DNA from 2 places in the Levilactobacillus namurensis genome. Region 1 is predicted to be linked to the other one. Evidence: riboswitches for the same ligand, from Rfam matches in the RefSeq annotation. Region 1 holds a riboswitch; the other holds the start of a gene.
The links. Region 1 has a riboswitch for thiamine pyrophosphate ahead of cytX (putative hydroxymethylpyrimidine transporter CytX). Riboswitches for the same ligand answer to the same signal wherever they lie in the genome.
Positions count from the first base shown of each region.

Region 2: another riboswitch for thiamine pyrophosphate. It lies ahead of thiS (sulfur carrier protein ThiS); the one in region 1 lies ahead of cytX (putative hydroxymethylpyrimidine transporter CytX).

Region 1 covers NZ_CP134159.1:143,359-151,352, reverse strand. Annotated here, with positions in the region: gene RIN67_RS00675 (ABC transporter permease) at 1-99, opposite strand, end outside; gene RIN67_RS00670 (hypothetical protein) at 118-378, opposite strand; gene RIN67_RS00665 (TetR/AcrR family transcriptional regulator) at 375-614, opposite strand; gene RIN67_RS00660 (cadmium resistance transporter) at 838-1,410, shown strand; gene cytX (putative hydroxymethylpyrimidine transporter CytX) at 1,483-2,667, opposite strand; TPP riboswitch at 2,727-2,829, opposite strand; gene RIN67_RS00650 (helix-turn-helix domain-containing protein) at 2,877-3,182, opposite strand; gene RIN67_RS00645 (beta-galactosidase small subunit) at 3,452-4,426, opposite strand; gene RIN67_RS00640 (glycoside hydrolase family 2 TIM barrel-domain containing protein) at 4,407-6,299, opposite strand; gene RIN67_RS00635 (hypothetical protein) at 6,413-6,643, opposite strand; gene RIN67_RS00630 (hypothetical protein) at 6,692-6,832, shown strand; gene RIN67_RS00625 (MerR family transcriptional regulator) at 6,928-7,368, opposite strand; gene RIN67_RS00620 (glucose 1-dehydrogenase) at 7,548-7,994, shown strand, end outside.
Region 2 covers NZ_CP134159.1:1,308,575-1,316,568, reverse strand. Annotated here, with positions in the region: gene RIN67_RS06315 (ECF-type riboflavin transporter substrate-binding protein) at 1-555, shown strand, start outside; gene RIN67_RS06310 (ABC transporter ATP-binding protein) at 559-2,265, shown strand; gene RIN67_RS06305 (energy-coupling factor transporter transmembrane component T family protein) at 2,262-3,101, shown strand; gene thiE (thiamine phosphate synthase) at 3,130-3,762, opposite strand; TPP riboswitch at 3,922-4,012, shown strand; gene thiS (sulfur carrier protein ThiS) at 4,121-4,321, shown strand; gene thiF (sulfur carrier protein ThiS adenylyltransferase ThiF) at 4,332-4,982, shown strand; gene RIN67_RS06285 (thiazole synthase) at 4,995-5,765, shown strand; gene RIN67_RS06280 (M20 family metallo-hydrolase) at 5,762-6,997, shown strand; gene RIN67_RS06275 (dicarboxylate/amino acid:cation symporter) at 6,994-7,994, shown strand, end outside.

The DNA of each region.
Region 1 (7,994 bases):
ACTTAAGACATAGACTAAGTAACTGATCAGGAGAATCATCCCGATAATCAAGCCATACCGGAGCTTCTCGTGACGAATTTCTTTTAAAGCTAAAAACATCTGTTTCCCTCCTTAGGTCTAGTCCGCTAACGCCCGTAATGCGGTCTGGAACCGCGCTAGACTGGCCGTTCGACTATCCGGGCGTAACATAATTTCTTTAATCGTGGCGTGGCTCAGGACCATGGCCGCCCAGACGGGAGCCGTCATGGTCGCCGGAATGGCGGGCGCCACGGGCAACAGGCCCTCGTTGGTTTGAAAATGGCGTTGGATCAACGCGTAATAGGGGCTGGCAGTCGCCTGGTCCACGAAGTCGCGGACCGCCGCGTAGGTGGCAGTCACATCGAGGTCGGCACGGCCTGGTGAATCTGGTCGAGGGCCAAGCCGTACAGGTACTGATACGCGTCGGTCAAGTCGGCGAAGTACTTATAGAAGGCCCCGCGCGCAATATCGGCCTGCTTGACGATGCGGGCGACTTGCGCTGTGGCTAACGAGTGCGCTGAAAATTCTGTGAGGAGCGCCGCCGTGATGCGGTCGCGTTTGGGTGCGGTTAAATGGTCAAAGGTTGCGGTTGGCATTGAAACGCCTCCTGAAAATGGTTAGTGACACCGTGTCACTTTTAGGTGATGAATTGAGAATAGCACGTTGGTGACACCGTGTCAACTTTAGCCGTTCCAGTACCGAAGATTGTTAAATTATTGTCTAAAATCATAAATTTCTTGTGTGATTGCGGCGGGGGTGCGTCACTAGTCCGGCCGTATGGTACGCTTAATTCACTAACGTTTTCGGGGAGGAACCACCATGTTGACCACTATCGCAACGGGTATCGTGGCTTACGCATCGACCAGTATTGATTGCTTGATTTTACTGACCATCTTATTCGGAATCCATGGCAACTCAGCCAACCGCGCCATCTACCTGGGTGATTGTCTGGGAACCACGGTACTGCTTCTGATCAGCGGCCTTTGTGCGTATCCGTTACGCAGTCTGCCCCAAACCACGATTATGGGTGTCCTGGGCATCTTTCCGATTCTCATCGGGCTAAAAACGGCGTTCACCGCACCCTCAGCTCAGGATTCCTCTCAACTGACTAAGTCTCGTCACCGCCTCTCCTGGACCATCGCGACGTTAATCATTTCGACCGGCGCCGACAACATCAGCGTTTACGTCCCCTTACTGACCCAGGCTCTATCCTGGCAGATTGTGGTCTTGATCATCACCCTGTTTGCCATGCTGACGGTCTTCTATTGGGCGGCCAAGTGTCTGGCCCAGTTGTCCTACCGCCACTGGTTACAGCGCAACGGCCACTATGTCACGGCAGTCTTGTACCTGTTCATCGGGTGCTCACTGCTGTTTCGCGCCTACGCCCCTTAATGTTTCATGTGAAACAAAAAACGCCCGGATTCGGTCAGCACACACTGACCGAATCCGGGCGTTCATTTTGCGTTAATCTTGCTTAGTCATCAAGGGATACCGCCGGGTGACCCGGCTCGTCAGGTAGACGCCTACCGATAACCCCAGCAGGAGCAATAACGTGGTCCCGCCAAAGAAATCCAGCTTCTGTAACCAGGAATACCCGATGACCCCGACGAGCCACCACGCGAAGTTCCAACCCACGGCTAACCGTTGCTTGAGCCCGAAAACGCTGACCGCCAAAATGGCGAATAACGGGGAGAAGACCGCGCCAATCGCGTACAAGAAGTTCTGGTAGAAGGTCATCGAGACCCCTAACGCGATGGCTAGCCCCACCACCGTGACGCCGACACCCCACAGGTTCACGTGCCCCCGGTGCACCAAGTTGTTCAAGTTGGTGGCCGCCGAAAAAGCGTCCATGAAGGTAGTGGTCACGGTTGAGAACACGATCACCAGCAGGGCCAGAATCCCGATCTTCGACTGGGCTAAGACGGCCGTGAAGTCCGCCTGACCCGTTAAGATCACGGTGAATAAGCCAATCGCGAACATCGCGACGCTCCCCAGGAAATACCCGCTCACGCTGACCAGGCTAGCCCGCCAGGGTTGCGTGGTCTTACGGGTGTAGTCCCCAATTAAGGGTAACCAGGATAGGGCCATGGTGACGTTCAATTCAACGGCACTCCCAAAGCTTAACGCCGCACCATGACTGGGATGGACGTGCCCGGTCGCCAAGATGGCGCCCATCATGACCAGCATCCCCACGGCCAGGAGAATCACGACCAGGTTATTCACCCGAAACAACCAGTCGTGGTCTAGGAGTAGCCAGACAATAATCAAGGCCGCCACGATGCTGGCCATTAAGACGGCCGAGTGGAACCCCAGCAAGTGCTGGGAAATACCGTTCATCGCGAGCTGGGCATTGACGATCATCACAGCGGTCCAACCTAATAATTGCAACGCGTTCAAGAGGGAAAAGAGCCGGACGCCCCAGGGACCAAAGACCGTCTGGGTCACCCCAATCGCCGACTGGTGTTGCTGAGCGGATAAGTAAGCCGCCGGCAACAGAAAGAGGCCACAACCGATCAAGTGCCCCACCAGAATCGCCGCCAATCCCCGTTGCCATCCTAGTGGGGCCATCAGGGTACCGGTCACGATCTCGGCAATCGAGATTGCCGCGCCAAGCCAAAGTAAAAAGAGGCCATGTAACTGTGTCTTCATCCAAAAAACTCCTTTGATTTACAAAAACGACTCCCGCTGGGTCGAGTCCGCGCGAAAGTCGTTTTAATCGAACACTTTCCTTCGCAAGTCCTAACTTAACAGGTTCAAAGGGATCGAACGATCGTTCATCTCAGCCCAATTGGGGCACCCCTAGTGTTTTCGTATTTAGATTTACTTCCATGGTACCGTTATCACTGCTAGAACTCAAGTTAATCCGAGTAATCCCAAGTGAGGGGCGGCGTGGATTCGGCTAAGAAACGGGTATACTGCTCTTGCGGCTGGTCGGTAGCCAGTGGCTGACCATCCACCCGATTCTGGGCGACGTACGCCGCAATCTGGGAGAGCGCCATCCCACTGAGCCGTAACCGCTTGATCCGACTGAGCCACTGCAACGCACTGGCGTCTAAGGTGCCTTGGGCCGTGGCCGTAATCAATCCCTGTTGCTGGTAGACCTGCACCGCCGCCGGTGTGAGTCCCACCAATTCTGCTGCCTGCTGAACTGTGTAGTCTGTCATGCTGAAAGCCCCCCGAACCACATCCTGTTAGGTACGCGTTTGTTCTTAATTATTAATAATAGTTTTTAATAATCAAATTTAATTATTAACTAAGATTTGTGATTTTCACAAGAACATATTTCTAAGATACCTGCTCTTGTGCCCCAGCACAACCCTCTTTACACAAGTCATGCAGAACCTTTACATTCCGGGGGTTAGCGCCCTCTTTTTATTACTATTTTGATAATCAAGCTCAAAAAAGAGCCGGCATCAAACCGACTCTCTTGTGATTAATGATTAAGTTCATCAGGACCCGCAATCTTAAAGCTAAAGCTGTGACCCGTCTCGGCCGAAATATGGTATTCCGGCTCAACATCAGCGCCCCAACTATCAATCCCACCGACGCCCCGCACGGCGCCATAGATGGTCAGGACCGTCCGACGGGCAGGCGGTAATTCTTCTTGGTGAGTTGCATTTTCCAGTTCCGCCGCCGTGTACGGCAGGCAGCTGAACGCAAACGGTTCATCAGCTTGTTGAACCGTCAACGAAAAGGCCTGCTGGTCCGGGTCGGCGTTGTTCAACGTGGTCTGCCGGGTGACCGTCACTTGCTGCGTCTGCATGTGCATCCCGTTTTCTTGCGGCACCAGGTACGGCGTCACGGGCAAGCCGTCAACCGTGTAAGTGCCCGGAATGCCCCCAGCCATCCGATCGGGGTAGGTCTCTCCGGACAAGCCCTGGTAACTGAAGCCGCTGGCCATGGTGGGCGCAATCAACTGGAACCCTAACGCCGGTAGCTCGGGCAAGCCCGGTTGACCCGTATAGTTTTCCTGAATCGTGAGTTGACCCGTTGCATCCACCGTGTAGACCACTTCAACCATGGTCGCCGGAACCGTCGTGGTGGTGTAAGTGAAGGTCAGGCTGACCGTATCCGCCGTCTCGTGGTCGCTATAGCGGTTGTTTTCGGGCGCAACGGGGAGTGTGATGACCCGCCCGTTGACCGCCACTTCGATATCGGTGCAGGGACTGAAGAGGTCCGCCCCCAGCCACATCGCGGCATGCGCCGAGAAGTGGTTCCCCCGGTCGTTATCCGTGGTGGCGCGCCAAAACGCCGGCTTGGGGGTCCGGTACAACCACTCTTTACCGTACTGTTGTAAGGATTCTAGGCCACCCCGGTCATAGTTGAAGATGTAGTGGAAGTGCTCGCCCACTAATCCCAGGGTCGTGTCGCCGTAAATGACGTGTAGCTTAGTCGTCGTAGTTGCCATAATAGTGGCTCACCTCCTGAAGTGCTGGTTTCGGGGTCCGGTCCGCAAACAACAGACCGTCACCGGAGAATTCGTAGTCGGCTGGCCGGTCGTCAAAGTCTCCACCATACCGCAAAACATCGCGGCCCGTGACTTCATCTTTGACCAACAGGGCCTGGTCGATATAGTCCCAGATGAAGCCACCCTGGTACATCGGGAACTCGTCCAGCAAGTCCATGTAACTTTGCATGCCGCCCAAAGAGTTCCCCATATCGTGCATGTATTCGCAGTTGATGAACGGCTTTTGCGGATCATGTTGCAGGTAGTCGCGAATGGCTTTAGGAGGATCGTACATCATGCTTTCCATGTCGGAAATGCGGTCGGCGTAGTCCCGGTTACGGCAGACGCCTTCATAGTGGGTCAACCGCGTGTCATCGTGGTCTTTGTAGAACTGGTTCATCGCGGCGATATTGTCCCCCGCGTAGGACTCGTTCCCCAGAGACCAGAACAGGATGGCCGGGTGATTCTTGAACGTCTGGTAGTTACTGCGGGCCCGGTCCAGAACCACGGCACGCCATTCTGGTAAGGAACCCGGTACGTTATACGAGGGTTCAACGGCACCGCGCTTCTGCCAAGTTCCGTGTGATTCCAAGTTATTTTCGGCCATCATATAGATTCCCGCTTGGTCGCAGAGGTCGTACCACACGTCTTGATCCGAGTAATGACAGGTCCGAACCGCGTTGATGTGGGCCTGCTTAAAAATACTGAGGTCGCGGTGCATGTCCGCTAGTGAAACGTTGCGGCCCGTCCGCGCATCCCATTCGTGCCGGTTAACGCCGTTTAAGATTAGACGCTGACCGTTCAGCAGCATGACCTTGTCCTTCAATTCGAGGCGCCGGAAGCCGACCACGTAAGGGACGACTTCGATCACGTTGCCCTGCGCATCCAGCAATTCCAGTGTTAGCTGGTAGAGGTACGGGTCGTGGTGTTGCCAGAGGTGGACGGTTGGCACGGTCAAATGGGTAAAGCTGACCGTGTCATCCGCCGAACTTGTCCGCTCCAATAGCCGTGCCCCCCGAGCATCGCGTAAGGTCAGGTGAACTTGGGCACCGTCAAACGTATCGGCCGCTAACTGCGCCGTGACGTTTAGGTCCCCCGTCTTCAGGTCATCTTGAACGTTGGCGCGGATGGTCAGGTCATTGACGTGTAACTTCGGCTGGGCCAACAGGCGCACGCTGCGGAAGATTCCCGAGAACCGGAACATGTCTTGGTCCTCTAAGAACGACGCCGTGCACCGTTTGAAGACCTCCACCGCAATCAAGTTATCGCCTGGCTGCAGGTAGGGAGTCAGGTCAAATTCGGAACGGGTAAAGCTATCCTCGGCATACCCCACAAAGTGCCCGTTCAACCATAGGTAGAGGGCTTCTTCGACCCCGTCGAACTGCACGATGACCCGCTGGCCTTGCAGCCCTGGGTTCAGGGTAAAGTGCTTGGCGTAGGCGCCGACCGTGTTATCGGGGGCCTCACTGAACATCCCCGGTTTCCCGGTCCGGTCACCTAACGTGTAGGCCGGCCGCCGATAATGACTGCCTTCCCACGGATAAGCCGTGTTAATGTATTGAATCTGACCGTACCCGGCCAATTCGATATGGCCCGGCACCTGAATCGTGTCGAAGCTGCGTCGGTCAAAGTCCGGCCGATAAAAGCCTTGTGGGCGTTCTTGCGGATTGGGCGCAAAGGCGAACTGCCAAGTTCCGTCCAGCGACTGCTCCAGCTGATTGGTCCCTTGGTCCGCATCGGTCACCGTTGCGTAGTAATGGTGGTCACTATGCGCTGGTAATTGGTTGACCCGAAACGTCTCCGGATCGTCCAGCCACTTCAATTCTGCTTGCAACACCAAAACCTCCCTTTCGGATTCTAAGTTTAAAACGCTTACATTATTGCTTAGGGTCATTGTACTACACCTGTGACCTTAGTTACGAGTTTTACTGAAATTTAGGCAAAAATTTATTCATAGTAAAACTTAAATTTAATATCTTGCGGGTGATTCCCAAAGTCCTTCCCAAAAATCGTCAGCCCCCCAGGATGATCCGCAGTCTTTTCCACCTTAAACGTCAAATTCCAATATTCCGATTGACGAATAAAGTTCTTAACGGTGACTTCCGAAATTTTATCACCGTTCATAAAGGTCCCCTGTTGCGTAATCTCTAACGTTTTTAATAACCCATACTGATTCATATTATTGGTCCACCACGATGGATTCAATTTTCCGCGACGGTATTCAAATTGGTCGCCTTCTGGGCTGGATTACTCTTCCACGTTCTCGCCTTATTTATTTACCTGTACAAGGTTAAGATTTCTGAAAAGAAGCACGCCGAAATCGTGGACCAATTACAGCAACAAATCACTTCAGAAAAACAAGATTAACTACTAGCTTTAACTTTTAAAAATCGTCTCTAGGGCCCGCAAATGCGGGACTCAAGAGACGATTTTCTGTTGTTTCACGTGAAACACTCACCCATTCACTTCACTCGCAGTGCATCATTAATGCGGATGGGCATGTCGGGCAAGTGACAATTACCTTCGACCGCTGCTTCCGTACCGGCTTCACAAGCCGCTTCAAAGTAACGCACTTTGTAATCAATCTTGCGCCGGTAAGTCTGTAGCTGGGCAATCTGTGCATCTACCCGGTCGCGGTGAGCCTTGAACAACGCCAAACGTTGCTCCAACGACTGATCACCCTGTTGTGCCACCTCAACGACGTGCCGAATATCTTTCAGCGCCATCCCCGTATCCTTCAAGCAAGTAATCAATTCAATCATCTCTAAATCATGTTCCGTGAACCGGCGCCGTCCCGCCGCAGTCCGCTGCACAAACGGCATTAAGCCTTCGTGATCATAGTAGCGCAACGTATAGGCACTAAGGCCCGTCTTATCAGCCACCTGACCGATTGAGTAAGTCATTCGTTAACTCCCTTTCATTTTCCAATTTCCTTAGCATAGCGTAGCGCCATGTAAAAGGCAAAACTTAGCCACCATGTGCGAGAAAATCACCCTAGCATTTAGCTTGTAATTCCCAATTAAAGGCGTAAACTTGCTCAATAGAAAACGGTTCCACATATCTAATATAGGAGGAATTTCCCATGGATTTTAACGGAAAAGTTGTTATCGTTACCGGTGCCGCCCAAGGGATGGGCGCCAGCCACGCCAAAGCCTTTATTGATCACGGGGCCACGGTGGTTCTCACCGACGTCAACGCCACGGAAGGCCAAGCCACGGCGGATAAGCTCGGTGACCACGCGCACTTCATGTCCCACGACGTGACTAGTGAAGCCGACTGGCACCAGGTCATTGACCAGACTGTCAGCCAGTTCGGTCACCTAGATGTTCTGGTCAACAACGCCGGCATCACCTATTCCAAGTCCCTCTTCGACGTTAGCACAGACGACTACCTCAAGATTTTCAAGATCAACCAGCTCAGCGTCTTCTTGGGAACTAAATTCGCCGCCGCAGCCATGAAAGCCCAACACCATGGCAGCATTGTTAACGTCTCCTCCATCAACGGTCTAGTCGGGGGCGCCGTGGGATAC
Region 2 (7,994 bases), 1.2 Mb from region 1:
AATAAGCAATCTAACTCAATTCGAACCGTGGTCGCCACGGGAATCGGTGCTGCCATTATTTTTGTCTTAATGAAATTCGTTGCCATTCCAACAGGAATCCCTAACACCCAGTTTAACGTAGCCATTGGATTTGCTGCGTTATTAGGCGCCATCTTCGGTCCGGTCGCAGCGGGACTCGCCGTCTTTATCGGGCACGCCCTCAACGACTTTATCACTTACGGCTCCCCTTGGTGGACTTGGATCATCGTCGACGGCCTAGTGGGCGTTGCCTTCGGTCTGACCAAGAACCGGCTCAAAATCGCTGACGGTGCGTTGAAGAAGGCCAAGCTGGTCTGGTTCAACATCTACCAAATCATCGTCAACTTCATCGCCTGGGTCCTCTTAGCCCCTACCGGTGACATTATCATCTACCACGAACCAGCCAGCAAGGTCTACCTCCAAGGCATCACGACTTGGATCATCGACTCTATCTCCGTTGCCATCATTGGAACGTTACTGCTGGTTCTCTACGCTCGGACCCGGACGCAACGTGGCAGCTTAAAGAAGGAAAAATAAGTTATGACTGCACCCATTATTAGTTTTCGTGACTTTTCATTTCAGTACAATAGCCAAACGGAACCCACCCTGCGCCACATTAATCTTGATATTTACCCAGGTGAAAAGGTCCTGATTGCGGGGCCCTCCGGTTCGGGGAAGTCGACACTGGGACGGTGTTTAAACGGATTGATTCCACAGTCGTATCCGGGGACGATTTCCGGTCATGCCACCGTTGCGGGTCAAGACATCCAGCAAAGCTCGATTTTTGACCTCTCGCTCAACGTGGGGACCGTCTTGCAAGATCCCGACAGTCAATTCGTAGGGCTCTCCGTGGTCGAAGATATGGCCTTCTCACTAGAAAACGACCAACAGGCCCAACCCGCGATGCGTCAGGCGACCCATCAATGGGCACAAACGTTGGACCTCCAAGACCTCCTGACCCACCATCCCCAAGAACTCTCAGGTGGTCAGAAGCAACGGGTCGCCATGGCGGGCGTGTTAATCGACAACAGTAAGATTCTCCTGTTCGATGAACCCCTCGCCAGCCTGGATCCCGCTTCCGGCAAAGCCTCGATGGCGTTAATCGACCGGTTGGCGCGGACCCAGGACCTGACGGTGGTGATTATCGAGCACCGCATCGAGGACGTCTTACAGCAGCCCATTGACCGGTTGATCGTCATGCAGGACGGACAAATTGTGGCCAACGACCGCCCCGAAACTATCCTCCGCGACTCCCTAATGGCTCAACAAGGGCTACGGGAGCCGCTCTACTTGTCAGCACTAAAGTTAGCCGGCATCTCCCTAGCAGACTGCCAACACCTAGATGACTTGGCCCAACTTAACGCACCGCATCTCACGACCACCCTGCAACACTGGACGGCCGGCGTCACCCTCAAGGCACCCGTCGTCCACACCCAACCACTCCTGACCATCGACCGTTTGACCTTCGGTTACGCGCCGGACCAGCCGATCTTTAAGGACCTATCCACGACGATCCACCGGGGCGACATGATTAGTCTGGTCGGTCAAAACGGGGTCGGTAAATCCACGCTCAGCAACCTCATCACCGGCTTCTTAACACCGCAATCCGGCCACCTGACCTTCGATGGCCAGTCCCTGGACCCTTGTTCGGTCAAGGAGCGGGCCGACCATATTGGTTACATCCTCCAAGATCCCAATCAGATGTTGTCCAAGACCTTGATTTACGATGAAGTCGCAACCGGTCTGGTCCTCCGCGGATTAGACGCCCAAACGATTGAGCAACGGGTGCTGGCGACGTTAAAGATTTGCGGTCTCTACGAATTTCGGCATTGGCCCGTTTCGGCATTGAGCTTTGGCCAAAAGAAGCGGGTCACCATCGCCGCAATCTTGGTACTCCAACCCGCAATGCTGATTCTGGACGAGCCCACGGCCGGACAAGACCTACAACACTACACCGACATGATGCAGTTCTTAGCGCAACTCAACCGCGAACAGGGCATCACCATTGTCCTCATCACCCACGACATGCACCTAATGCTGGAGTACACCGACCGCACCATCGTTCTAGGTCGCGGAGGGATTCTTATGGACGCCGCGCCTGCTGACGTGTTAACGAATCAAGCCATCATCGACCAGGCTTCACTGGCGAAGACCAGCCTTTACACGTTAGCGGAGCAACACCACCTGAACCCTACTGAATTTGTCGCCAAATTTGTTCAAGCAGAACGGGAGGCCCGCCAACAATGACTCACCAACTCTTAATTGGGTACGCCGACCGACAGACCTTCTTAAACCGACTTAGTGGCAGCACCAAGTTACTCTGCTTTGTCGGCCTATCGATTATCGGCATGACGACCTACGATACCCGCTACCTCTTAGGCATCATGGTCCTTTCCTTAATTCTCTTTCACTTCGCTAAAATCAAATTCCATGAGATTTCGTTCGTCCTAAGCGTCATCCTAGGGTTCTCCGTCTTAAATCTCCTGATGGTTTACGTCTTTGCTCCCCATTATGGCGTCAGCATCTACGGAACGGAACACCTTTTATTGGGGCACCACGCCGCTTATTTCAACCTCACCACTGAACAACTCTTCTACGAGTTCAACTTACTCCTGAAGTACACCTTCATGGTTCCCCTAGCACTGATTTTTCTGATGACCACCAACCCTAGTGAATTCGCCGCAAGCCTCAACCGCATCGGTGTCTCTTACCGGATCAGTTACTCGGTGGCCATTGCCCTGCGCTACATCCCCGATGTTCAAAGTGACTACCGGACCATTAGCTTGGCTCAGCAAGCCCGGGGCTTTGAGATCTCCAAGAAAGCCAGTCTGATGACCCGGGCTCGCGGTGGGGTCCAGATTCTACTCCCCCTGATCTTCTCGAGCCTTGATCGAATCGAGACCATCAGCCAAGCCATGGAGCTTCGCCGTTTCGGCAAGGGAAAACACCGTACTTGGTATATGGCCCAACGTTTCCAACGCAACGACTACCTAGCACTGCTGATTGTCGGCGCCCTGATTATCCTGGGCATCGTCCTCTTTAAAGTTAACGGTGGTCGTTTCTGGAACCCATTTCACGCTTAACCTTCAAGTCCTGACTTGTCGCGCTGATTCAGCGCACGACGGTCAGGACTTTTTGGCGTAACGCTTGGGCCGCCAAGTCGGGATGGGGGGCTTTCATAATCGCCGACACCACGGCCACCCCCGCCACCTTGGCTGGCTGAACCGCCGTCACGTTGGTCGAATTTAAGCCCCCAATGGCGTAGACCGGAATAGGGACTGCTGCCTGGATCGCCGCTAACGTCGCCACACTGGTATGCACCGTCTTCACGTGGGTCGTCGTGGGAAAGATGGCCCCCACCCCCAGGTAGTCCGCGCCCGCGCGCACTGCTAGTTGGGCTTGACGGACCGTCTTAGTCGTCGCCCCAATAATCTTGCGCGGTCCCAGCAAACGGCGCGCAACGTCGACGGGGATGTCCTGCTGGCCCAGGTGCACACCAGCTGCGTTCACTGCCAGCGCAATGTCTAAGCGGTCGTCAATGATCAAGGGAAGCTCATACTGGTCCGTGATGGCCTTGACCTGTTGCGCTAGTTGGAAATAGTGCCGACTATCCAGCGATTTTTCTCGTAGTTGCACCAGGTCTACGCCCCCCTGACAAGCCAGTTCTAATCGGCACAAAAAGGCCTCTTCCTCGATTCCCAAGCGGTCAGTTACTAAGTACAACGGTCGTTTTCCTACACGCATTTTGGTTGTCCTCCCATGATGTTTCAAATGGTAAATCATTTACGCCTCAGTGTAGCGAATTCATCCAACTTTGTACAGCTTTATGTTTAGACTTGACATTCATTTTCAGGTTGCGTATAACTAACGTAACGAGTTTTCAAAACTCGTTTTCATTCAGCAACCGTTCGTCTGGGGTGCCACTCGGCTGAGATTAAACCCATCGAACCTGATGTAGTTAGAACTACCGAAGGAAGCGCGACTTGCCAATGTGACTCAGGAACCACTGGGTCTTCCGTTTACGGGATTTTTCCCGTCATGACGGTCCTTTTGTGCGCAATTCCCCTTTCTTCACGACGTTCGCAGAAAGGGGAATTTTTTTATGCTTACGATTAACGGAGAACCAGCCGCTGCGGCAACTGGCACTACCATTTTGGCGTTACTTACTGCGCGCCACACACCCATTGAACACCTCGTCGTCGAGGTCAACGGCCAGATCATCCACCACACTGAATTTGCGACCACCACCCTTCAAACCGACGACCAAGTTGAAATCATCACATTCGTCGGCGGCGGCCGTTAGGAGGATGCTCATGCACACACCACCCATCATTCAAGGTCAAGCGCCCGACCAAGTCTATACCCAAATGAAAGCCCGTAACGTCACCGCGTCCACTGCCAAGCTTTCGGCGGCCCACGTCGCCATCGCGGGAGCGGGCGGACTAGGATCCAACATTGCCATCGCCTTAGCCCGCATTGGCGTCGGTACCCTGACCTTAGTTGACTTCGACGTAATCGAACTTAGCAATCTCAACCGCCAGCAATACAAGCTTAGTCAGGTCGGCATGCCTAAGGTCACCGCCCTCAAGCAGAACTTACAGGAATTCAATCCCTTTATCACCATCCACGCCTATCAGGAAAAGCTCACGCCTGCGACCATTTCCAAATACTTATCCTCGGCAGACATCATCTGTGAAGCCTTTGACGCCCCCCAGGAGAAAGCCATGCTCTTAGAAACGGTCGGCACGCAATTTCCCGCTAAGCCCCTGGTCATGGCGACTGGCATGGCGGGAATCCACAGTGCCAACACCATTACGACCAAGCAATTACGTCCCAATCTCTACGTCGCCGGCGATGGCACGTCCATGGGCGCTGAAGGCCTCATGGCCCCACGCGTGATGATTGCCGCGGGCCACGAAGCCAACATGATTACTCGTTTGATTTTAGGTAAAACAACCATTTAGGAGGAATATCACATGACAGCATCTGATCCTTTAACCATTGGTGGCCACACCTTTACGTCTCGTTTCATCCTGGGTTCTGGTAAGTATTCTTACGACTTGATCGATTCAGCCATCCACCACGCCCAAGCCCAGATCATCACCATGGCATTACGCCGTACCACGCAGGCGGCCGATAACATCCTGGCCTACATCCCCAAGGACATCACGATTCTCCCCAACACCTCGGGATGTACCACGGCCGAAGAAGCCATTCGCACAGCCCACATTGCCCGGGAACTCAGCGGCAGTGACTTCATCAAGCTAGAAGTCGTTCCGGATAAGCAATACTTAATGCCCGACAACTACGAAACGTTGAAAGCAACGGAGGTACTCGCCAACGAAGGCTTCATCGTGATGCCCTACGTTTTACCTGACCTGGTCGTTGCCCGCCAGTTGGTGAATGCCGGGGCCGCTACCGTGATGCCCTTAGCCGCCCCCATCGGCACGAACCAAGGGTTGACCACGAAATCTTTGATTCAGATCCTAATCAACGAACTCTCGGTCCCGGTCATCATTGACGCCGGTATCGGTCGCCCCAGCGAAGCCGCCGAAGCCATGGAGATGGGCGCTGCCGCTATCATGGCCAACACTTCTATGGCCACCGCAGCCAATATTCCCCTCATGGCCGCAGCCTTTCGCCTAGGAGTTCAAGCCGGCCGGCAAGCCTTTCTAGCGGGTCCGGGACGCGTCTTTACGAAAGGTGCCGTGGCCTCTTCACCGTTGACGGGCGTGAGTCACGCATGATTCCTTTAACCACTCCCGGCCTGACGCTAGCCGCTCAACTAGCCACCATTAATCGCCTCTGTCCAACGGATCCTGCCCAAAACCGACTAGTCTACACCCCCACCTGGACGGCCGCTCAAGCCCAACTCATCACCTGGGGACTAGCGGCCGGACTCCAGGCTACCGTGGACGATTTTGGCACCGTTTATCTCGACTTGCCGGGTCAAGACGACCAGACTATCGCGACGGGCTCCCACATGGACACCGTGGTCAACGGAGGACGCTACGATGGCTTATATGGCATCATCGCCGGCTTTCAAGCCATCACCACCCTTCACCGCCAACTGGGACGACCGCAACACACCCTTCGCCTGATTGCCTTCAGCGAAGAAGAAGGGAGCCGCTTCCCCCTGACTTTTACCGGATCGAAGCACTACGCCCGGCAGACCGTTGAGACTCGCATGGTTGACGCCGATGGAACCTCCTTTGAAGAAGCCCGCCAACTTGCCGTGGCGCCGCTTCAGGACCATCCCGGCGTTCATTCCGGCTTACCGGCCTTACCCGCAAGCTTCACGGAACTGCATATCGAACAAGGCCCCCGGCTAACGCAAACCCACCAACAAGTTGGCATCGTTACCGGATTGGTCGGGCAACGGCGCTTCACCCTAACGCTCAAAGGGCGTGCCAATCACGCGGGGACCACGCCCATGGCTGACCGTCACGATGCCCTTCAAGCCGCCGTCACGCTCATTACCCGCTTGCGGCACCACGCTCAAGCCCTAGATGACGCTCTAACCTTCACCGTGGGGCGCTTCGAGGTGGTCCCCAATTCGGCCAACGTCATCCCCGGGCTGGTTCGCTTTACGGTCGATTGTCGGCACCCTAGCGACCTAGTCCTCACGGAATTTGAACGTCAACTCCACCAGGCCGCCCACGCCCTGATGGCCCCGCAACTCACCATAACGATCCAACGGTGGGTCCACGATCTCCCAGTCTGCTTTGACCAGCGTCTCACCACCCAAAATCAGCGTTTAGCGGCCCAGCTCAACTTGCGAACTCGGCGGCTGACTTCGGGAGCGGGACACGACAGTGGCATCATGAGTTCCGTCGTCCCCACGGCGATGCTGTTCGTCCCTAGTGTGGCCGGAATCAGTCACGCGCCCGCCGAACTCACAGCGCCCACGGACCTAGCCCATGGCGTGGCCCTACTGACGGCAAGTTTACGGGTTCAAGCCTACGGAGGTCTCGCATGAAGCTTACACTGACTACTCAGATTATGCTGGGTATGGTTGGGGGCATCCTCTTAGGGATTCTCTTCGGCCCGGCGGTGGGCGGACTCAAGCTCCTAGGCGATATCTTCTTACGCCTGATTCAGATGACGGTCGTGCTCCTGATTTTCGGGGCCGTCATCGAGGCCTTAGGCAATCTCCCCGCCAACGCCCTGGGTCGCCTGGGCCTCAAGACGGCCCTGTGGTTCTTAGGCACGACTATCGTTGCGGCCGCAATTGGACTTCTGATGGGTCTGTGGCTCAAGCCCGGAGCGGGCCTCCACCTCACGCCCAACACGCCCAACACCGTTAAGGCGCCCGCTAAGTTAGGGGAAACCGTGTTAGGTTTCTTTCCCCAAAACATCTTCGCGTCCCTCAGCCAGGGAAACGTGATTCAGGTCATCATCTTTGCCATTTTATTCGGCATCGTCTTGAACCAGGCCAACCGCCATCACCAATTCGAAGCAGTCCTCAGCCTGGTCAAGCAGGTCAACCAGCTCGCCGTTCGCCTGGTCCTATTAGTCATGCACCTAGCTCCCATCGGTATTGGGGCCCTAATGATCGGGGTGACCGTCGACACGGGGCTCAAGGCCTTGATTCCCTTGCTCAAGTTTTTGGCCATTTACGGTCTGAGTACCGGTATTTTCTTGGCAATACTGTTGCTAGTGATCAGTTGGTACGCTAAGGTTCCCCTGAAGGGTCTCGTGAACGGTTTTACCCGAATCGCCTTAGTCGCCTTTACCACGACCTCATCCGCCGTGAGCCTCCCCATTGAGATGGCGGATGCCCACGACCGCCTAGGGGTTAGCCAGCGCATCACCCAACTGGTCTTACCCCTGGGAATGGCCCTCAACAGTAACGGCCTGGCCATGTACCTGGCTCTGGTCTGTACCCTAGTCACCCAACTCTATCAGCTCCAAATCTCGTTTGCCGGAATGGTTCAGATTGTAAGCCTGTCCGTGTTAGCGTGTTTGGGAACGGT